DNA from 4 places in the Dechloromonas sp. A34 genome. Region 1 is predicted to be linked to each of the others. Evidence: predicted binding sites of a transcription regulator. Region 1 holds the regulator's gene; each other region holds the start of a gene.

Region 1 (5,242 bases):
CACCGGCTCCAGTTCGACCCGGCTACATCCGGTATGCGGATCGAAGCCAGATCTTCGGAATTTCGTCAGTGAGCGCTTGCCGACTTCGAAATCCACCTTTTGTCGGGGGCGGTTCGGCCAGTCGCAGATCAGCGGCAGGTCGACCTCGCCGCTCTCGCTTTCCAGGTAGCCGTCGACCACGGCGAGATAGCGCTTGTCGACCCGGCGGTCCTCGAACAATCGGGACAGCGCGCGCTGCATGGCTTCTCCGCGGGCCATCAGGAGCAGGCCTGAAGTCGACATGTCGAGCCGATGCACGGTCAGCGCATCCGGAAAATTGGCCTGGGCGCGGCTGGCCAGGCAGTCGGCCTTGTCGGCGCCGCGTCCCGGCACCGAGAGCAGCCCCGCCGGCTTGTCGAGCACGAGCAGACTGTCGTCGGCGTAGATGATGCTGAGGCCGGTATCGGCCGGCGGGGTATAGATCATCGGTGGCTCTGCTTCAGCGTGCCAGATCGGCGCCGCAGCGGCCGTTGCGGTACGGTCCGCCATCGCGATACCAGCCGCTGCCCGGAGAGGTCTGCAGGCAAACGCGGGCCCCATCGACCTTGCTGACCCACCAATACCACGGGGCGGGCCTGGCCTGGGCGAATGCTGTGGCAGCGGCCAGGGCAAGGCCGAACAGCAGTTTCCCCGAGGCCGGTGAAAGGAAAAATAATCTTGCCAAGTGACTACCTAAAATGTACTGTATTTATAACCAGTAACCTGGGGCGGCCAGAAGTGGCCGCCGAAAATATACCCGTGTTTATCGGTATTCGGCCAAAATCGCGGTTTGCCATATGCATATTTCGCGCCAAATCCGCTGATTTTCGGCTCAGCAATTTCTGTTCCATCTTCGGCCCCTGTGCCATAATCCGCTCAAATTTCGAGGTACCTCCATGGACGACAACAAGGCAAAGGCGCTCGCCGCAGCGCTGCAACAGATCGAAAAGCAGTTCGGTAAAGGCTCCATCATGAAGATGGGCGATGCCGAAATCGACGAAGGCATCCAGGTGGTGTCCACCGGATCGCTGGGTCTGGATATTGCCCTGGGCGTTGGCGGACTGCCGCGCGGCCGGGTCGTTGAAATCTACGGACCGGAATCCTCGGGCAAGACCACGCTCTGTCTGCAGGTTATCGCCGAAATGCAGAAACTCGGTGGCGTCGCCGCCTTCATCGATGCCGAACACGCCCTCGATCCGCAATATGCGCAAAAGCTCGGCGTCAATGTCGGCGACCTGCTGATCTCGCAGCCGGATACCGGCGAACAGGCCCTCGAAATCTCGGACATGCTGGTCCGCTCCGGTTCGGTCGACATCATCGTCATCGACTCGGTCGCCGCCCTCACCCCACGTGCCGAAATCGAAGGCGAAATGGGCGACCAGATGGTCGGCCTGCACGCCAGGCTGATGAGCCAGGCCCTGCGCAAGCTGACCGCCAACATCAAGAAGACCAACACCCTGGTCGTCTTCATCAACCAGATCCGGATGAAGATCGGAGTCATGTTCGGTTCGCCGGAAACGACGACCGGTGGCAATGCGCTGAAGTTCTACGCTTCCGTGCGCCTCGATATCCGCCGCATCGGCTCGATCAAGAAGGGCGATGAAGTCATCGGCAGCGAAACCAAGGTCAAGGTCGTCAAGAACAAGGTCTCGCCACCGTTCCGCGAAGCCATTTTTGACATTCTGTACGGCGAAGGTATTTCCCGCCACGGCGAAATCGTCGAAATGGGTGTCGCCCACAAGCTGGTCGAGAAATCCGGCGCCTGGTATGCCTACAAGGGCGAGAAAATCGGCCAGGGCAAGGACAACGCCCGAGAATTCCTGCGCAGCCATCCGGAAATCGCCCAGGAAATCGAGGCCGGCATCCGCGAGGCCGCCAGCACCAACGTCATCAAGCCGGTCAAGGCTGCCAAGGCTGATGTCTGATTTGCGCGTTCGTGCCCTGAAACTCTTGACCCGGCGCGAACACAGCCGGGCCGAGTTGAAGGCCAAACTCGCTGGCGCCGCCGAGTCGGAAGAGCAGCTCGCGGCCGTGCTCGACACCCTGCAAGCCCAGAATCTGCTCTCCGACCACCGCTTTGCCCGGCAACGCGTCGTGGCCCGTGCCGGCCGTTACGGTAATGCGCGGCTGAAACAGGAGTTGCGGCAGACCGGGGTCGGTGACGACGACATCGCCGCCGCCCTGCCCGAAGGCGGTGACGAGGGCGAGCGCTGCCAGTCGGTGTGGGCCAAGAAATTTGGCCAGTTGCCGCAGACCCCGGAAGAGCGGGCCAAGCAGATGCGCTTTCTGCAATACCGCGGCTTCTCGGGCGATGCCATCCGCCGGGTCATGCGCGGAGCCAGCCAATGAACGCCCCGATCTCCAAGCTCTCGGCCCATAACCTGAAAAAGCGCTACAAGGCGCGCACCGTGGTCGAGGACGTTTCGTTCGAGGTCGCCGCCGGCGAGGTTGTCGGCCTGCTCGGACCGAACGGGGCCGGCAAAACCACCTGCTTCTACATGATTGTCGGCCTGGTGCCGGCCGATGGCGGCGAGGTCTATATCGACGATGCCCGGCTGACCCATCTGCCGATGCACAGCCGGGCCAGGCAGGGTCTTTCCTACTTGCCGCAGGAGGCCTCGGTCTTCCGCAAGCTCAATGTCGAGGAAAACATCCGGGCCATCCTCGAACTGCTCAAGTTGCCCGAAGAGGAAGTCAATGACCGCCTCGAGGGTCTGCTCGGCGAACTGCATATCGGCCATGTCCGCCACGTCAACGCCGCCGCACTCTCCGGCGGTGAGCGGCGGCGGGTCGAAATCGCCCGGGCGCTGGCCACCAATCCTCGCTTCATTCTGCTCGACGAACCCTTTGCCGGCGTCGACCCGATCGCCGTCCTGGAAATTCAGAAAATCATCCGCTTCCTCAAGGAGCGCGGTATCGGTGTGCTGATCACTGACCACAACGTCCGCGAGACCCTCGGTATTTGCGACCATGCGTACATTATTAACGCTGGCCGCGTACTCGCCGCTGGACGGCCGAACGAAATCGTGGAGAATGAAAGCGTCCGCAAGGTTTATCTCGGCGAGCATTTCAAGCTCTGACCGTTAAGCAGCGCCCCTATCCCAACCGATGAAACCTGCCCTCCAACTCAAACTATCCCAGCATCTGGCGCTGACCCCCCAGTTGCAGCAGTCGATCAAGCTGCTACAGCTGTCGACGGTGGAAATGCAGCAGGAAATCGAACGCTATCTGCTCGAAAATCCGATGCTGGAGCGCGACGACGACGGTGGCAGCGAGACCTTTACCGCGGCTCAGCAGTTCGACTCGCCGCAGACCAGCGAAGGTGAGCGCGAACAGAAGGTCGAACGCGAAGAGCGCGATGCCCGCGACGACCGTGAAATGGATGTGCCATCAGCCCCCTCCGATGTCGACGACGATCGCTGGAGCTCGGATGCTGGGACCTTTACCGGTGCCGGGCGCGACGAGGACGACGATAGCGATGCCCAGGACATTCATGCCGGCACCATCAGCCTGCGCGATCATCTCGGCTGGCAACTGGGCATGACCCAGCTGACCGAGCGCGATCGTGCCCTGGTCCGCTTCCTGATCGAAGCCCTCGACGATGACGGCTACCTGTCGGCTTCCTTGCTGGAACTTCTTGAAACTCTGCCGCCGGAATACGAGATCGAGCTCGAAGAGCTCGAAATCGCCCTGCATCATATCCAGCACTTCGATCCGACCGGGATTGGCGCGCGCAGCCCGCAGGAATGCCTGGCCCTGCAACTCAAGGCCCTGCAGCCCTGTGCCGAACAGCCGTTGGCCCTGGCCATCGTCGAAAAGCACCTCGAGTTGCTGGCCGCCCGGGATTTCGTCAAGATTCGCCGCCTGACCGGCTGCGACGACGAGGCGCTGCGCGCGGCGCACGCTCTGATCACTCGTCTGAATCCGCGGCCGGGGGCCGGTTTTGCCCAGGTCGAGGCGCGCTACATTACGCCTGACGTCATCGTCAAAAAGCTCAAGAACAAGTGGACGGCCTACATCAATCCGGATGCCTATCCCCGCCTGCGCATCAACCGCCTGTATGCCGAGATACTCTCCCGCCAGCGCCGGGGCAATGGCAACCTGACCGGCCAGTTGCAGGAGGCCCGCTGGTTGATCAAGAACGTCCAGCAGCGCTTCGAGACCATCCACCGCGTAACCCAGGCCATCGTCGATCGCCAGCGCCAGTTTTTCGAGCATGGCGAAGTCGCCATGCGGCCGCTGGTGTTGCGCGAAATCGCCGACATTCTCGGCCTGCATGAATCGACCGTCTCCCGCGTCACCAGCCAGAAATACATGGCGACGCCGCGGGGCATTTTTGAGCTGAAATACTTCTTCGGTAGCCATGTTGCTACCGACACCGGCGGAGCTTGTTCCGCCACCGCCATCCGCGCTCTGATCAAGCAGTTGATCGGAGCCGAGGACGGCAAGAAGCCCTTGTCGGATAGTCAATTATCCGAAATACTAGGCCAGCAGGGAATCGTTGTCGCCCGACGCACGGTAGCCAAATACCGCGAGTCGCTCAACATCCCGCCGGTCAATTTACGCAAGACCCTGTAGAGAGAGGAGAAAACATGAATCTGCAGATCGCTGGTCACCACATCGAAGTTACCCCCGCCTTGCGCGAGTACGTGGAAAACAAGCTGGATCCCGTGGTTCGCCATTTTGACAAGGTAACCGGTGTGAGCGTCGTCCTGTCTGTCGAGAAACTCAAACAGAAGGCCGAAGTTACCGTCCATGTGCCCGGCAAGGACATGCATGTCGAAGAATCCGGCGACGATCTCTATGCCGCCATCGACGCCATGTTCGACAAGCTGGATCGCCAGGTTCTCAAATACAAGCAAAAAGTGCAGGATCACCATCGCGGTGAAAAGCCTGCGCTCGACGTTGCTGAATAAGCGCCGATCGGCCGCAGCGCTGTAGCTGCGGCCCCTTGCTTTACCCCTTCCCCTTATGAACCCTCTAAGCAACATTCTGTCGGCCTCGCAGGTGCTTCTCGACTTTGAGGCCAGCAGCAAGAAACGGGTCTTTGAACAGGCCGGCCAGCTCTTCGAGTCGCATCTCGGCTTGGCGCGCTCGGTTATATTCGACAGCCTGTTTGCCCGTGAGAAACTCGGCTCGACCGGACTTGGTCAGGGCATTGCCATTCCTCATGGCCGGATCAAGGGTCTGAAAAATGCGGCCGGTGCCTTCCTGCGCCTGGCGA
Region 2 (5,242 bases), 1.2 Mb from region 1:
CCGCTTGCCGACGCAGGCGCTTTCCGGCACCAGCGTCTGGATCAGCGACTCGATGGCCAGGGCGTAGCCGCTTTCCAGACAGCCGACGTAATCCGGCGTATTGACCGGGACCACGGCGACATGCTCGAACTCGGGATGGGCGGCGCGGAATTCCTTGACCGCGCGCAGGATGTCGGTGCCCTGCGTTTCCGAGAGCCCGGTGGTGACCAGGCCGATGATCTCCGGCTTGCTCTTGTCGGACAGCGTGCGCAGCGCCTCGATGATGTTCTCGTCGGCGCCCATGATGGTCGATACCTGATCCATGGCCGTCGTCTGCAGCGGGATCGGCTCGCGGAAATGGCGCACGAAGAAGACCTTGCCGAAGGCCGTGCAGCCCTGCGAGCCGTGCATCAGCGGCAGGCTGCGGTTGAGGCCGAGAAAGGCCAGCGAGGCGCCAATCGGCTGGCTGACCTTCAGCGGATTGACCGCCAGCGCCTTCTTGGATTGGATGATTTCAGCCATTTGGACATCGCCCCGTTGAGATTGGGTATCTCTTAGCAAGGAGCGCGCCAATAAACTACTTATTTAAAAACAATGGCTTGTAATAATTATCCGATGTAGGAAACGCAACAAATACGTTTCAAAGACGCCGCAGCCGGCGATCAGGATATTTCTGAACCCGGGTGCTTACGCCCGGCGGTCGACATCGAGCCGCGTCTTCTGTCGCCGGTCATGGTGCGAAGGATCGCGCAGTTTGTGCCCACCGATGATCAGTACGGGCACCATCAACAACAGCAGAAAGATGACGGCGCCGAGTAACAGACGGTTATCGAGGATGGCATCGAGCACGGGTTTCTCCTGTCGTCCGAGGACTGTTGCCAACGGCCGTTGGACAGGAGGCGGAGGCATTCGGTTCTGCCCCCATCAGCGTTGGCCGCGTAGACCTTCTCAATGGCCCTTGGGCTCGGCGAGGCGATGAAAGGCTTCGTGTACGTCGAAAAATGCAGCATCAATGTCCGTCGGGCTCGCCTGGCATTGCTTCTTCAGGGCAGCCATGGCCTGCAGCAGCGACTTCGGATCGCCGCTGCGGATGTCGCCAGCCAGACGTTCCAGTTCGTTCGTTTTAGCGCAGACGTTCTGCGAGCGCTCCTTGCCTGGCCGGGCGTGCCACAGCGGGGCGAGCACAGCATGCAAGGCATCGACATCCTTGGCAAAAGCGTGGTGGTGCCGATGATTGTCGTGCTGTTCGGCGGCGAGCGCACCGCCTGCCAACAGTGCGGCAACGATCAGGGAGATCGAGTTCGTGATTTTCCGGGGCATTTGAGTTCCTTGTCGTTAGCGTGTCTCCTGATCGGTCGGAGACTTCAGGCCGCCATTCTAGTGGCTATTTTTTTGCCGATGCCAGGTAGGCCGAACGGATGCTTTCCATCCGCTGCCGGTTAACCCCGAAATCCTCACGCCCGAGGCGGCTGGCACTACGCACCTCGATCACCCCGGCCGCCGGATTGACCCAGAATTCGAGGTCATCGACAAAGCGCAGCCATGGCGTCCGGGCCTCGGCGTAGAGGTAATCGGGCTGCTGCCTGACCAGACTGATCCCGGGCATCGTCGACAGAACCTTGACCAAGGCCTGCATCGAGGCCGTTGCGTTGCCATCGAGGAATTCCAGTGGAGCGATCTGCGCGTAGTCAAGCTGCGGGTGCGCGGGGTAAAGCATGGCCTGACTGCTGACGCTGTTGCGCGAGTTCGCCGGCGCCTTCAGGCGGCCTCCGCTCACGCCGAGATCGTTCGGCGACCGCCCGGCGAATAAGCCGACCTGGGCGCCGACCAGGGCGATCGCGATCAGGCCGAGAACGGCATAGATGATGATCTTGATGAGACCAGCAATATTTATATTACTCACTCAGTGGGTGCTCGCGGTGAATGCCTGGTCATGCACCTGCCCGGGAGGTAGCGGCAACAGCCCGGCGACTAATGACGATGCCGCCAATGCCGATGCCCGCCCCGGTGATGACCACGGTCATAACCGTAATAATAGCCTGCTGAGCGGTACGGACGGACGAAGGGCGGCGGTGCGTAAACCACCGGCGGCGGTGCGTAGTAGGCCGGCGGCCCGTAGCGGACGGGTGGCGCGTAGTAGACGGGTGGCGGCGCAACGTAGGCCGGGTAGCCGAACTGGACGTTCACGCCGACGCGCGGCTCGTGGGCATGGGCACCGGAAACCAGGCCGGCGGAGAGCACCAGGCCAAGCAGAGCGATGCGAAGAGTTTTCATGACTGCCTCCTTGACGATAAACCCAACCCAGGCGGATTGCGTATACCGATAAGAACGCATGAAGCGGCAGCAGGTTTCGCCCTGAAACATATCGAAACAAAACGCCGGCGCCAGCGCGCCTCTACCCTGCCCCTTGCATCAAGACTAAAACGTGCCCGCCAAGATCACGCCGTCAGCACGGCCCCCGAAATCGCCGCGGTCGCCCACGGCGCCGGCTTCCTGACTGCCGCCCAGACCGGGCTTTCCATCGACAGGGCGAGCTGGCGTGCCAGTTCGACCATGCCGCTGTAACCTGCATAGCCGAATTCGCGTTCCTGGTTGATGTCGAGGAAGGGAATCCGTGCCTTGAGCGCCGTGTAGAGATTGCGCCCGCCGGCGATCAGGATGTCGGCCTTGTACTCGTGATAGGTCGACAACAGTGCCTTCGGGCTGCCGTCGTCGATCATCTTGGTGTCCTCGCCCATCAGTTCGCGGATACGCGCCTTGTCTTCCTCGGTCGACTTCTTGGTGCCGGTGGCAACCACCTTCATGCCCAGATCCTGCAGCGCCGAGACAATGGACCACGACTTGACGCCACCGGTGTAGAGCAGCACGCGCTTGTCCTTGAGGCGAAGGCGCCAGGCATCAAGCTCTGCATTCGACTTGGCCTCCTCGCGGGCGATCACCACCTCGGTGCGCGCCATCAGGTCCGGATCGCCGATCAGTTTGGCGAAATCGCGCAGCGCATTGGAAACGTCGGCGACGCCGTAGAAGCTGCCTTCGAAGAACGGGATACCGAAATCATCCTGCATCTTGCGCGCCACGTTGAGCAGCGCCTTGGCGCAAACCACCATGTTCACCTTGGCGCGGTGCATGGTCTGCACTTCGTGGAAACGCGAGTCGCCGGACAGCGTGCACAGGATGCGCAGGCCGAGTTCATCGAACAGCGGCGCAACATTCCAGAATTCGCCGGCGATGTTGTATTCGCCGATCAGATTGACATCGTAGGTCGGCAGACCGTCGGCGCGCGGTGTCGCGGGTGCCGGTTCGGCGGTGCCGATGACGTGCTTGAACATCGCCTCGCCGGCCAGCCGGTTGCCGAGATTCTTGGTGCCGTAGAAGCCGGCGGCATCGACCGGCACTACCGGCACACCCCAGCGTTGGGCAGCGTCCCGGCAGACCGCTTCGATGTCGTCGCCGATCAGCGCGGTGACGCAGGTGTTGTAAATGAAGACTGCCTTCGGCGCATAGCTGTCGATGGCCTGCTTGATCGCATGGAACAGTCGCTTTTCGCTGCGCCCCATGACGACATCGGTTTCCGAGAGGTCGGTGGTCATGCCGATCTTGTACAGCGTGACGCCGGACGAGCGCGTGCCGCGATTGTCCCAGGAGGAACCGGCACAGGCGATCGGGCCGTGCACGATGTGTGCGACATCGGCAATCGGCAGCAAGGCGATCTGCGCGCCGTCAAAAGAGCAGCCGCCGGCGGTCGCCCCCGGCTTGGGCTTGGCGCACCCGGATTTTTCCTTGGTATTGTGGCTACAGGCCGGCTCGTCGAGCAGAGCCTGGATTTCGCTGGCTTTCATGCTGTTCTCCAGAGGTCTGGGTAACAGATAGCAAGACGGGTGCCATATCTAACAATATGTTTTATAAGCACTAATTTTTTATAACCTTGTCGCCAATGCGACAAGGCGATGGCTCTGCGACAAATCTCGAGGTGTGGTGCCGCCGTTTCGATCGGCCTACCGCAAGCCCCGGCCAGGCACTACAGTGAAAGAGGGGATTGCTCCCCGCTTGCCCATCATCGCAAGGAGGCTGAAATGTGCAACATACTGCTACCGGTCGATGGTTCCCGCCATGCCTTTGCCGCGGCGCTCTACGTGATCGAATTCGCCAAACGGCACGGCGCGCTGGAAGTGCATGTCATCAACATCGAGCCGGAGTCGGCGCAATGGCCGCACCGCAGTCAGGAGCCCACGGCCGACCTGGACCAGCTGACGGCGCGGGCACACATTGCGATGAAGGCGGTGCTGCATGCCTTCAACGAGGCCGGCATCCGCCACCAGGCACACGTCAGACAGGGCGATGTGGCGGAGACCATTGTCGCCCTGGCCGGGGAATTGGGCTGCGATACGATCGTGATGGGTACCCGCGGCCTGGGCGGCCTGGCCGCCGTGACCCTGGGTTCGGTAACGCGCAAAGTCCTGCTCCTGGCCACACTACCGGTGATCTGCGTCAAGGCCAATTAGCCCCCCGGCTCACCGCGCCAGCCCTAAAGCACCAGCTGATCGCGCAGCTTGGCCAGCGACTTCGGCCCCATACCCTTGGCGCGGCACAGGTCATCGAGCGAAGCGTAGGGACGACCGGCGATGATCGCTTTCGCCACGGCGGCACTGAGACCTTTGACGGCAAGCAGTTCGGCCTCGCTGGCCGAATTCACTGCCGTTCCCTTGGCGGCTGGCACCTTGCCGGCCTTGCTCGGTGCTTTGACAGCCTTGGCTGCCGGCTTGACGGCTGCCTTGGTCGCCGGCTGTTTGGCCGTTGGTGCGGGCTGGGCGACGACCGGCGCGTCCAGCACCAGATTACAGAAATCGCGCGTCACGTAACCGCCCGCGCCCCACTCGCGCAACATCACGGTCAGCACGCCGGGGCCTTCGGGGACAGCGGCCGGCACCACGAAATGGCAGGCAGACCAGGCGTTGCCGCCGCCCAGCACACCGAGGATCACGCTGGCCACCGGGATGCCCTGCCAGCTGCCGCCGGCATACGGCGCGGTCAGCGCCCAGACTTCGAGAGCCAGGGTACCGCTCAGGTTATCGTCGGCCCGCGGATTGTCGATGCTATCGACGCTCAGCGTCGCCATGCCATCGGCCAGGGCGCAGGTCACGTTACCGGACAGGCGCGGCTGGACGAAGCTCTCGGCCACCGGGTAAATCGCCAGATCGGCCACCACCGGCAAGCCGTCGGCACCCCAGCCGACGAGCGCCAGCGCCATGTTCTGTTCGGCCGA
Region 3 (5,242 bases), 2.2 Mb from region 1:
TCATTTCAACGTTAGCGGTAACGTCGCCGCGCTTCACCAGATCTTTGAGACGAACGGTGTACTGCGCGTTGTTCTCGGAGGTGCGCAGAATCGTCGCACGATTGCCATCGGCAAAATCGGTAATTCCACCCACTGCAATCATGACATCCAGCAAAGTCATTTTCTGCTTATAAGCAAGGATTTGTGGTTTGGCAGCTTCGCCTATAACACGAATCTGTTCGCTATAGGGGCCGACGAAGCCGGTCACTATGACTGTAACGACAGGATCGCGAATAAATTTGGCCAGTTCCTTTTCGATATCTCGCGCCAAGCTGGTGGAGTCCTTGCCCATCGCATTCAGGTCATCGATCAGGGGAGCGGAAATCTTGCCATCCGGGCGTACTGGGACATTCATTGAAAGTTCCGGGTTGCGCCATACCACAATGTTCAAGTTGTCTCCGGGGCCTATTTTGTAGCTGTAGTCAGCTGATGCAGCAGAGACGGGGGCTTCGGGATGACTGGCGCAACTCGAAAGAACTAGCGCAACGGCAGTGATCACTAGGAATTGAATAGTGGATTTCTTGGCTAAATGAATCATGGTGTTTTTCCCTCAATCAGGTCGCAGGCCGACCTTGCCGAGCTAAGTCATTAGGGCACTATCATAACGGAAAGTGCTGCGAAATAAAGAGGCGCAACGATTCTGCTTGCGCAGTATTTCACACTCAAGAATAGATCTTGTGAGGAACAATCTTCCGATTGGCCCGTCAATCTACCATCTGGACTCGGCTTGCTGGGCCAACTGGGAGACCTGGCTAATAGATAGAGTCGCAAATGTGTCTGTATAGCAGCGTGCCATTTTCGACTGTCGGAAAAATTTACATCAACGTAGGGGTGTTAAAAATTAGTTGTTTAAATTCATGTTGATATGGTAGTGGCACGAATTGTGCCTTTGGTTTGTTGTGGCTAGATTCGTTTGCCCCTCGCATTGTTGAATCCACTCTTTCTGGAGATAAAAATGAAACTTTCTACTAAGCTCAAGGCGCTATGTGCTGCTCTTGCCGTGGGTGCCGCAAGTGCGGCTTCGGCTTCGCCGATCTATCTTGACGTTGGCACGAACTTCGCGCCGGGCGCTGACAAAGTCAATGCCACCAGTACCTCCGTGAAGAATGAGGTGTTATATACATATCAGTCGACTACAACGGTTTTTGACACCAACGCTAGCGGCACCATTGATGCGGGTGATGCAATCTCGACCAATATTGGGTTGTTTGGTACCAACATCTTGGCAAACAACCGTGCTACGGGATTCAACCCCGGCGAAACTTTCGGTACCAATGCTGACAATGGATATGGTGACGATTGGGTGATTAGCTTTAGTGGTGTAAACCTTCTGGGGACAGTCTCATCGGTTCTTGGTGGTGTTCCGCTATTGTCTTACGCTCCCGGTGGCGTGATCAATATGTTGCTCACGTTCGATGGATCTACCTATAACAACTTTATGGATCTAGTCATTTCCGGCGGTGCACCAACGGGCTTGAGTACTATTCTGCTCGGGGTTCCTGATTTTTCCGCTGTTGATGCAGGGTTTAACAACCTGTTTCACGCTGCGGGTGGTGTTAATTGTGCCGGAAATACTGGTTTCAAAGATCTCACTGATTGCGCTCCGCCCATAGCGATTAGTTTTGAAGCTAGCCAAGACACCAATGTCTTGATCAGTCAATTTACTAACAATGGCGATGGCACCTTTTCTGTTTCTACAAACCATGATGGCAGCCTGACCTTCTCTGTGCCTGAGCCTTCGATGCTTCTTTTGATGGGTGGCGCGTTGCTTGGTCTGGGGTTGTCGAACCGCCGTCGTGCAACTCGCAAAGCTTGATCGGTTAAGCTAATACGGGAGCAATTCCCTAATGCCGTTCAGCGAAAGCTGAATGGCATTTTTCTCATCTAAACAATTTTTGGTTTTAGCTGAGTATGGCTGGCAAGCATTGAGCAGGTGAGGTGCCCCCGGTTTTAGTGCCAAGGGCGTTTTAGCAAAAGTCCTTGGGTTGCACCATTAAAGACATTCTTCGGCGGTCGGCTGGGTAGAGATGATTGCCCGATGCTCGGCCGCGAATTCTGCCGGGGTTTGATAGTTCAAAGCGCTGTGCGGCCGATGCTGGTTGTAGTCCCGGCGCCAAGCGGCGATCAGGATACGAGCCTGGGGCAAGCTCGTAAACCAATGGTCATTCAGGCACTCATCCCGGAAGCGCCCATTGAAGCTCTCGATGAACGCGTTCTGCGTGGGTTTCCCGGCCTGGATCAGCTTGAGCTGCACACCATGCTGGCAGGCCCACTGGTCGAGCGCCTTGCCGGTGAATTCCGGCCCCTGGTCGGTTCGAACGGCCTTGGGGTAGCCCCGAAAGCGAGCCGCCTGATCGAGAACACGTGTCACGTAATGGCCTGAAATGCCGAAGTCGACCGCGAGATCAATGGCCTCCTTGCTGAAATCATCGACGATGGTCAGCACTTTGATCCGCCGGCCGTTGGCCAAGGCATCACTGACAAAATCCATCGACCAGACCTGGTTCGGCCCGGTAGGTAGTTCCAGAGCATGGCGCTCCACGGCTACGCCATGCCGACGCTTGGTAAGCGCCCGGCGAAGTGAATCGCCCCGGTTTCCGTGGAGGCCGGTTGGTTTAAGTCAGGCCACGATGGCGGCCTGATCGGCGAGTTGCCTGTAGTAGTTTGCCTCAGCTTCTGCGGGGGGGATATAGCCAATCGGTTCAAGCAGCCTGTGGTGGTTAAACCAAGACACCCATTCCAGAGTTGCCAGCTCCACGGATTCCCTGGTTTTCCAAGGGGCGCGCCGGTGGATCATCTCCGCCTTGTACAAGCCATTAATCGTCTCGGCTAGCGCGTTGTCGTAGCTGTCGCCCTTGCTGCCGACTGATGGCTCAATCCCGGCTTCGGCCAGTCGCTCGCTGTAGCGGATCGAGACGTACTGCGAGCCCCTGTCCGAGTGGTGGATCAAGGCCTCGTCGGGACTCGGCTGACGGGCGTACAGCGCCTGTTCCAGCGCATCGAGCACGAAGTCCGTATGCATGGAACTGCTCACTCGCCAACCCACGATACGGCGGGCAAAAACGTCGATGACAAAAGCCACATATAACCAGCCTTGCCAGGTCGAGACATAGGTGAAGTCCGAGACCCACAACTGATTGGGACGGTCGGCCTTGAACTGTCGATTGACCCGATCCAGCGGGCAAGCCGCTTTGCTGTCGCTGATCGTGGTGCGCACCACCTTGCCGCGCATGACTCCGCGCAAACCTTGACGCCGCATGAGTCGCTCGACCGTACAACGGGCCACCGCGATGCCTTCGCGGTTCAGTTGCCGCCAGACCTTGTCGGCACCATAGACCTGCAGGTTGGCCTGCCAGACGCGCTTGATCTCGGGCACTAACACCTCGTCACGCCGCACTCTCTGACTGCGCTGTTCAGGATTGCGCCGCCGAGCGACATGACGCCGGTCCCGACGGGGCAATCTGCAATTGCCTGCAGATCGGCTCGACCCCGAAGGCAGCACGATGCTCGTCGACGAAAGACCTCAAGACTTGAATCGGCGGTCGAGCTCCGCCTGGGCGAAAAACGCGCTGGCAAGCTTGAGGATCTCGTTGGCTTTGCGCAGCTCTTTGACCTCGCGCTCCAGTTCCTTGACACGCTTCTGGTCCGCCGTGGTCGGCCCTTCGCGCTGGCAGGCATCTCGTTCGTGCTGACGCACCCAGGTCAGCAGCGTCTGCGGCGTGCAACCGATCTTGACCGCAATGGATTCAACGGCTGACCACAGCGACGGATGATCGGCACGGCTTTCGGCAACCATGCGCACGGCGCGCTCACGAAATTCGGGGGAGAACTTAACTGACTTCTTCATGGCTCTATCTTCTCAAGAGTTAGAGCCTCCACCAAACCCGGGGCGATTCAGATCGCCGGCGAGGCACTGGATTGTTTCGGCAAACTCTATGGGGTCGAGCAGGAAGCTGCCGGATTCGACATCGATGAGCGACGACGAATTCGGGAGGCGAAAGCCCGACCGATTGCCGATGAATTGCATGCCTGGTTGACCCGGCAACGACAGGTGGTACCCAATGGCTCGGGGACCGCCAGGGCGATCGACTACAGCCTGAAACGCTGGGTGGCGCTGACGCATTACCTAACGGATGGCCAGGTGCCGATCGACAACAACTGGATCGAGAATCAGATCCGGCCGATCGCGCTCGGCCGCAAGAACTGGTTATTTGCCGGCAGCTTGCGCGCCGGCAAACGCGCCGCCGCGATCATGAGCCTGATCCAATCCGCCAAGCTCAATGGTCACGAGCCTTTGGCTTACCTGAAGGATGTCCTGACCCGCCTGCCGACCCAACCGGCAAGCCGCGTCGGCGACCTGCTGCCGCACCGCTGGCAACCTCAAATCACCGACTGACCTGAGTTCGCCGGGGGCTTACGACGCTTGCGCCGACGAACGGAGAGGCCGGCATCGCTGTAGAGCCGATACACCCGTTTGTGATTGGCCTGAACACCTTCTCGCCGAAGCAGCGCATGCAAGCGGCGATAGCCAAACCGACGGCGTTCGCCAGCCAGTTCGACCAGCCGGGCTTTCAATTGCTCGTTCTCCGGCTGTGCCTTCGACTCGTAATGCAGGACCGTGCGTGATAAACCCACCAGCTGGCAGGCACGGCGTTCGGAAATCGCTGTCGCTTCCCGCATCACCATGACTGCCTCACGCTTTAGCTGGGGGCTTACCGTTTTCGGCCCAATGCTGCTTTCAGCGCTTCGGCGTCGAGAATCGATTCGGTCAGCAGACGCTTGAGCTTCGCATTCTCTGCTTCCAGCTCCTTCAAGCGCTTCGCGTCCGAAACGGACATCCCGCCAAATTTCGCCCGCCAGTTGTAGAACGACGCATCACTGAAGCCGTGTTGCCGGCACAGTTCCTTGATCGGAACACCAGCTTCCGCCTGCTGCAAAAAACCGATGATCTGCTCTTCTGAAAACCGCTTCTTCAAGTCCATTCTCCTTCTCGAAAACGGACTTTACTAAATTGCCAGTGGCAATGATTGCGGGGGGCAGCTCACAGGGGCAAGGTGAGCAGGTGGCTAAAGAGGCCGGCGGCCTCAGTTGTTTTTCATTAGTATCCGTCGAATGTACCAAAACATTAGTTGTTGTAGAGGGTTGCGATTGCCAAAAGGACGCCAGGTCTTAACCAGTCGATTCTGGTAGGCATCGAAGTGCA
Region 4 (5,242 bases), 350 kb from region 1:
CCTTGTCGAGTAGGCTGCTGCTTGCCCTTCTTTTGATGTCGTCCACTGCTCTGGCTGCCGAACCCGATGCCGCGCGGCAACAGGAACTGGTGCGTCTGGTCCGCCAGGATTGCGGCTCCTGCCACGGCATGACCCTGCAGGGCGGCCTCGGCCCGGCCCTGCTGCCGGCCAATCTGCGCGACAAGCCGGCCGAGGGGCTGATGGCGACCATCGTCTACGGCCGCCCGGGAACGCCGATGCCGCCTTGGCAGCAGTTCATCTCGGAAGCAGAGGCGAGCTGGATTGTCGAAAAACTGATGACCGAATTCCCCAAGTGAGGCTGCCATGCGTCTGCTCCTGAGTTTCCTGCTGGTCCTGCTGCTCAACGCCTGCGCCGCGCCGCAACTGCGCGGCACCGGCGATCTCGGGCTGATCATCGAGCGCGCCAGCGGCCACGTGACGCTGGTCAATACCACTGCGCGCCAGTCCTATGCCCGGATCGAAGGCCTGGGCGACCTCTCGCACGCCTCCGCCGTCTATTCACGGGATGGCCGCTACGCCTTCGTCTTCGGCCGCGACGGCGGGCTGACCAAGATCGATCTGCTGGAAGCGAAGATCGTCAAGCGCGTCATGCAGTCGGGCAACGCCATCGGCGGCTCGATCTCGCAGGACGGGCGCATCGTTGTCGCCCAGAACTACACGCCGGGCGGCATCAAGGCTTTCGATGCCGAGACGCTGGAACTGCTGTCCGAAGTGCCGGCCGAATACGCGCCCGGCAAGTTCTCCAAGGTCGTCGGGCTGGCCGACGTACCGGGCAACAAGTTCGCCTACGCGCTGTTCGACGGCGGCGAAATCTGGGTCAGCGATTTCAGCAATCCGCGGCAGCCGAAGACGCAGCGCTACCCCGCCGGCCTCCAGCCCTACGATGGTCTGGTGACGCCGGACGGCCGCTATTTCCTGGCCGGCCTGTTCGGCGAGGATGGCGTGGCGATGCTCGATCTCTGGCAGCCGGAGAAGGGCGCCCGCAAAATTCTCGAAAACTATGGCCGCGGCGAGCAGAAGCTGCCGGTCTTCAAGATGCCCCACCTGCGCGGCTGGTCGGTGGCCCAGGGCAAGGCCTATCTGCCGGCGATCGGCCGCCACGAGGTGCTGGTCGTCGATGTCGCGACCTGGAAGGAAGTCGGGCGCATTGCGGTGCGCGGCCAGCCGGTCTTCGTCATGGCCCGCCCCGACGGTCGTCAGGTCTGGGTCAATTTCGCCTTCCCCGACAACGGCAAGCTCGATGTGATCGACACCCTGGCCGGCAAGGTCGTTCAGCAGATGGCGCCAGGCAAGGGCATCCTGCACATGGAATTCGCGCCTCGCGGCGAAAATGTCTGGCTCTCGGCTCGCGACGACCACAAAGTATTGATCTATGACACAGACAGCTTTGCGAAATTGGGTGATATTTCGGCAGATAATCCTTCCGGCATCTTCTTCACCTCCCGGGCTGCACGCATAGGCTTCTGATGACCGACACCTTCGAATTCCGCCTGCTCAACGAATTCCAGCGCGACTTCCCGCTCTGCCCGGCGCCGTTCGCCGAACTGGCGGCGCGCCTCGGCGTCGCCGAGAAGCGGGTGCTGAGCAGCCTCGAAAAGCTGCGCCGCGAAGGCAAGATCTCGCGGGTCGGCGCCGTCTTCGCCCCGAAGCGGATCGGCGCCTCGACCCTGGCCGCGATGGCGGTGGCGCCGGAACAGCTGGAAGCCGTGGCGGCGGCGGTCAACCGCTTCCCAGAGGTCAATCACAACTACGAACGCGAACATCGCTACAACCTGTGGTTCGTCGTCACCGCCGCCAGCGAAGGCCGCCTGCAGGCGACGCTGCGGGCGATCGAGCAGGCGGCGGGGCATCCGCTGCTGGCGCTGCCGCTGGTCGAGGAATTCCACATCGACCTCGGCTTCGCGTTGTCCGGCGGCGCTGCCAAGAAAACGGTCGAGGTCCGTCCGGTGCACCCGGTGTCGCCGATTGACGAGGCCGAGCGGCGCCTGGTCTCGGTGCTGCAGGAAGGGCTGCCGCTGTTCATCCGGCCTTTCGCGCTGATCGCCGAGCGGATCGGCGCCTCGGAGCCCGAAGTCCTCGGGCGCATCCGGCGCTGGCTGGAAGAGGGCGCGATCAAGCGTTTCGGCGTCGTCGTCCGCCACCGCGAACTGGGCTATACCGCCAACGCAATGCTGGTCCACGACATTCCGGACGACCAGGTCGGCGAGATCGGCCGGGCGCTCGCCGAGGAGCCGGCCGTGACGCTGTGCTACCGCCGGCCGCGTCACCTGCCGGACTGGCCGTACAACCTGTTCTGCATGATCCACGGCCGCGAGCGGGCCGAGGTTGAAGAGATCATCGCCGACCTGCGTCAGCGCCACGGCCTGGCCGATTGCGCCCACGACGTGCTGTTCTCGCTGACCCGTTTCAAGCAGAACGGCGCCCGCTATGCCTGAACTGGACGCCGTCGACCGCCAGATCATCAACCACTGGCAGGGCGGCTTCCCGATCTGCGAGCACCCCTATGCCGCGGTCGCAGGCCAGCTCGGCATCGCCGAGGACGAGTTGCTGCAGCGCCTGGAACGCCTGCTCGCCGACAAGGTGCTGACCCGCTTCGGCCCGATGATGCAGATCGAACGCATGGGCGGCGCCTTCGTGCTCGCCGCCCTGGCCGTGCCCGAAGAGCGCTACGAGACGGTCGCCGCGCTGGTCAATGCGCTGCCCCAGGTCGCCCACAACTACCGGCGCGAGCACCTGTTGAACATGTGGTTCGTTCTCGCCACCGAAGCCCCGGCCGGCATCGCCGAGGCGATCGCCCGCATCGAGCGTGACACGGGACTGCCGGTGCACGCCTTTCCCAAGGAACGCGAGTATTTCGTCGAGATGAAGCTGGCGGTCCGCGCATGATCGACGACCGCGACCGCGCCCTGATCGTCGCCACCCAGGAAGGGCTGCCGCTGGTCGCCCGGCCCTACCGGGCGCTGGCCGAGCGGCTCGGCTGGTCGGCCGACGAGGTCATGCGCCGCCTGCAGGCCCTGCTTGAGGCCGGCATCATCCGCCGCATCGGCGCCGTGCCCAATCACTACGCCATCGGCTGGACGGCCAACGGCATGACGGTCTGGGATGTCGCCGACGAGGCGGTCGACCGGCTCGGGGAAGCGGTCGGCGCGCTGGATTTCGTCACCCACTGCTACCGCCGGCCGCGCGCCCTGCCGGCCTGGCCCTACAACCTGTTCGCCATGGTTCATGGCAGCAGCCGCGATGAAGTGCGCGCCAAGGCCGAAGTCATCAGTCGGTTGCTCGGCGAGCACTGCCGGGCGCGCGATGTGCTGTTCTCGACACGCATCCTGAAGAAGAGCGGCCTGCGTATCTAGCGCCGGGTGTCGGAAATCCGATGGCTGAATCTGGCCGGGTATCGGAAATCCGGCGGCCATGCTTGCTGCGCTTTCGCAAAAGCTTATTAAATCAATAATTTGGTGTTCTGTTTCGGGCTGCAGCCGGCTGGCACGGCCCCTGCGTTGTCTTTCCTGCCGAAGCCAAGCTGGCTTCTACACCTTCAGGAGACAACATGAAAAGAATTGCCATCGCCACTGCCCTTGCTTCCGCTCTCTGCGCGACCGCCACGACCCCGGTTCAGGCGCAGGAATCCCTGACCCTGAAGAAGATCAAGGACACCGGCACGATCACCCTCGGCCACCGCGAATCCTCGATTCCCTTCTCCTATTACGACGACAAGCAGCAGGTCATCGGCTATTCGCACGAACTGATGCTCAAAGTGGTCGATGGCATCAAAAGCGAACTCAAGCTGGCCAAGATCGAAACCAAGCTGATGCCGGTCACTTCGGCCAACCGCATCACCCTGGTCCAGAACGGCACCGTCGATATCGAATGCGGCTCGACCACCAACAACCTCGAACGCCAGAAGCAGGTCGGCTTCTCGACCACCATCTTCGTCATCGGCACCAAGCTGCTGACCAAGAAGGGTTCCGGGATCAACGACTTCGCCGACCTTGCCGGCAAGAACGTCGTCACCACCGCCGGCACCACTTCCGAGCGCCTGATCCGCAAGATGAACGAAGACAAGAAGATGGGCATGAGCATCATCTCGGCCAAGGATCATGGCGAATCCTTCCTGACCCTGGAAACCGGCCGTGCCGTCGCCTTCATGATGGACGACGCGCTGCTCTACGGCGAAATGGCCAAGGCCAAGAAAGCCGGCGACTGGGCCGTGGTCGGTACGGCGCAATCGAAGGAAGCCTATGGCTGCATGCTGCGCAAGGACGACCCGGGCTTCAAGAAGGTGGTCGATGCGGCACTGACCAAGGCGATGACCTCGGGCGAAGCCGAAAAGATCTACGCCAAGTGGTTCATGAACCCGATCCCGCCCAAGGGACTGAACCTCAACATGCCGCTGTCGGATGAAATGAAGGCGCTGTACAAGGCTCCGAACGACAAGGCTTTCGAGTAATCGACGAGAACCGGACGCGAGCCGCCGAATGACCAGGACGCAGGACAGCAAGGATCTCCAGCGCATCTTCTGGGAATGCTGAGCGACTGAAACACCGGGGCCTGTTTTCCGGGCGGCCCCGGGAAGATCAACCAAAGGAGGGATTCAATATGGGTTACCAATGGAACTGGGGCGTCTTTTTGCAGCCGTCCGCGACCGGTGACGACACCTATCTCGGCTGGATGTTCGCCGGCTTCAAGATGACCATCGGGCTGTCGCTGAGCGCCTGGGTCATTGCGCTGCTGCTCGGCGCCCTGGTCGGCGTCCTGCGCACGGTGCCGAACAAGGCGCTGGCCGGCATCGCCACCGCCTACGTCGAGCTGTTCCGCAATATTCCGCTGCTCGTCCAGCTCTTCATCTGGTACTTCGTGCTGCCCGAACTGTTGCCGGCGAGTATCGGCGACGCCTACAAGCAGTCGAACCCGATCATGCAGCAATTCCTCGCTTCGATGATCTGTCTCGCGTTGTTTACCAGCGCCCGGGTCGCCGAGCAGGTCCGCTCCGGCATCAATTCGCTGCCCCGGGGCCAGAAGAACGCCGGCCTGGCGCTCGGCTTCACGCTGCCCCAGACCTACCGCTACGTGATGCTGCCGATGGCCTTCCGCCTGGTCGTGCCGCCGCTGACCTCCGAGTTCCTGAACATCTTCAAGAACTCCGCCGTCTGCTCCACCATCGGCCTCCTCGAACTCGCCGCCCAGGGCCGCCAGCTAGTCGATTACACGGCGCAGCCCTTCG

The links. Region 1 encodes sigma-54, which starts transcription at its own class of promoters, with help from an activator protein. Its sites were predicted from a motif close to TGGCACGCTTNCTGCTNA; they were not measured.
Region 2: a site for sigma-54 is predicted at 3,846-3,863, ahead of nifE (nitrogenase iron-molybdenum cofactor biosynthesis protein NifE). Genes of this name have one in related genera too.
Region 3: a site for sigma-54 is predicted at 912-929, ahead of NQE15_RS12405 (PEP-CTERM sorting domain-containing protein). Genes of this name have one in related genera too.
Region 4: a site for sigma-54 is predicted at 3,503-3,520, ahead of NQE15_RS21665 (glutamate/aspartate ABC transporter substrate-binding protein). Genes of this name have one in related genera too.

What each region holds. Positions count from the first base shown of each region.
Region 1 covers NZ_CP102486.1:4,712,518-4,717,759, reverse strand. Annotated here, with positions in the region: gene NQE15_RS23505 (pseudouridine synthase) at 1-465, opposite strand, end outside; gene NQE15_RS23500 (hypothetical protein) at 479-703, opposite strand; gene recA (recombinase RecA) at 915-1,943, shown strand; gene recX (recombination regulator RecX) at 1,936-2,367, shown strand; gene lptB (LPS export ABC transporter ATP-binding protein) at 2,364-3,098, shown strand; gene NQE15_RS23480 (RNA polymerase factor sigma-54) at 3,127-4,596, shown strand; gene hpf (ribosome hibernation-promoting factor, HPF/YfiA family) at 4,611-4,934, shown strand; gene ptsN (PTS IIA-like nitrogen regulatory protein PtsN) at 4,990-5,242, shown strand, end outside.
Region 2 covers NZ_CP102486.1:3,474,208-3,479,449, forward strand. Annotated here, with positions in the region: gene nifN (nitrogenase iron-molybdenum cofactor biosynthesis protein NifN) at 1-501, opposite strand, end outside; gene NQE15_RS17345 (hypothetical protein) at 667-828, opposite strand; gene NQE15_RS17350 (hypothetical protein) at 928-1,299, opposite strand; gene NQE15_RS17355 (DUF1499 domain-containing protein) at 1,364-1,882, opposite strand; gene NQE15_RS17360 (hypothetical protein) at 1,951-2,253, opposite strand; gene nifE (nitrogenase iron-molybdenum cofactor biosynthesis protein NifE) at 2,418-3,818, opposite strand; gene NQE15_RS17370 (universal stress protein) at 4,053-4,481, shown strand; gene NQE15_RS17375 (ComEA family DNA-binding protein) at 4,505-5,242, opposite strand, start outside.
Region 3 covers NZ_CP102486.1:2,488,480-2,493,721, forward strand. Annotated here, with positions in the region: gene NQE15_RS12400 (XrtA/PEP-CTERM system exopolysaccharide export protein) at 1-577, opposite strand, end outside; gene NQE15_RS12405 (PEP-CTERM sorting domain-containing protein) at 995-1,855, shown strand; partial or broken gene NQE15_RS12410 (IS3 family transposase) at 2,033-2,602, opposite strand; partial or broken gene NQE15_RS12415 (IS3 family transposase) at 2,660-3,886, opposite strand; AL1L pseudoknot at 3,492-3,608, opposite strand; partial or broken gene NQE15_RS12420 (IS66 family transposase) at 3,935-4,435, shown strand; partial or broken gene NQE15_RS12425 (transposase) at 4,453-5,015, opposite strand; gene NQE15_RS12430 (ThiF family adenylyltransferase) at 5,124-5,242, opposite strand, start outside.
Region 4 covers NZ_CP102486.1:4,357,957-4,363,198, reverse strand. Annotated here, with positions in the region: gene NQE15_RS21695 (cupredoxin domain-containing protein) at 1-13, shown strand, start outside; gene NQE15_RS21690 (c-type cytochrome) at 36-317, shown strand; gene NQE15_RS21685 (cytochrome D1 domain-containing protein) at 325-1,488, shown strand; gene NQE15_RS21680 (AsnC family transcriptional regulator) at 1,488-2,456, shown strand; gene NQE15_RS21675 (AsnC family transcriptional regulator) at 2,449-2,907, shown strand; gene NQE15_RS21670 (AsnC family transcriptional regulator) at 2,904-3,374, shown strand; gene NQE15_RS21665 (glutamate/aspartate ABC transporter substrate-binding protein) at 3,569-4,468, shown strand; gene NQE15_RS21660 (amino acid ABC transporter permease) at 4,618-5,242, shown strand, end outside.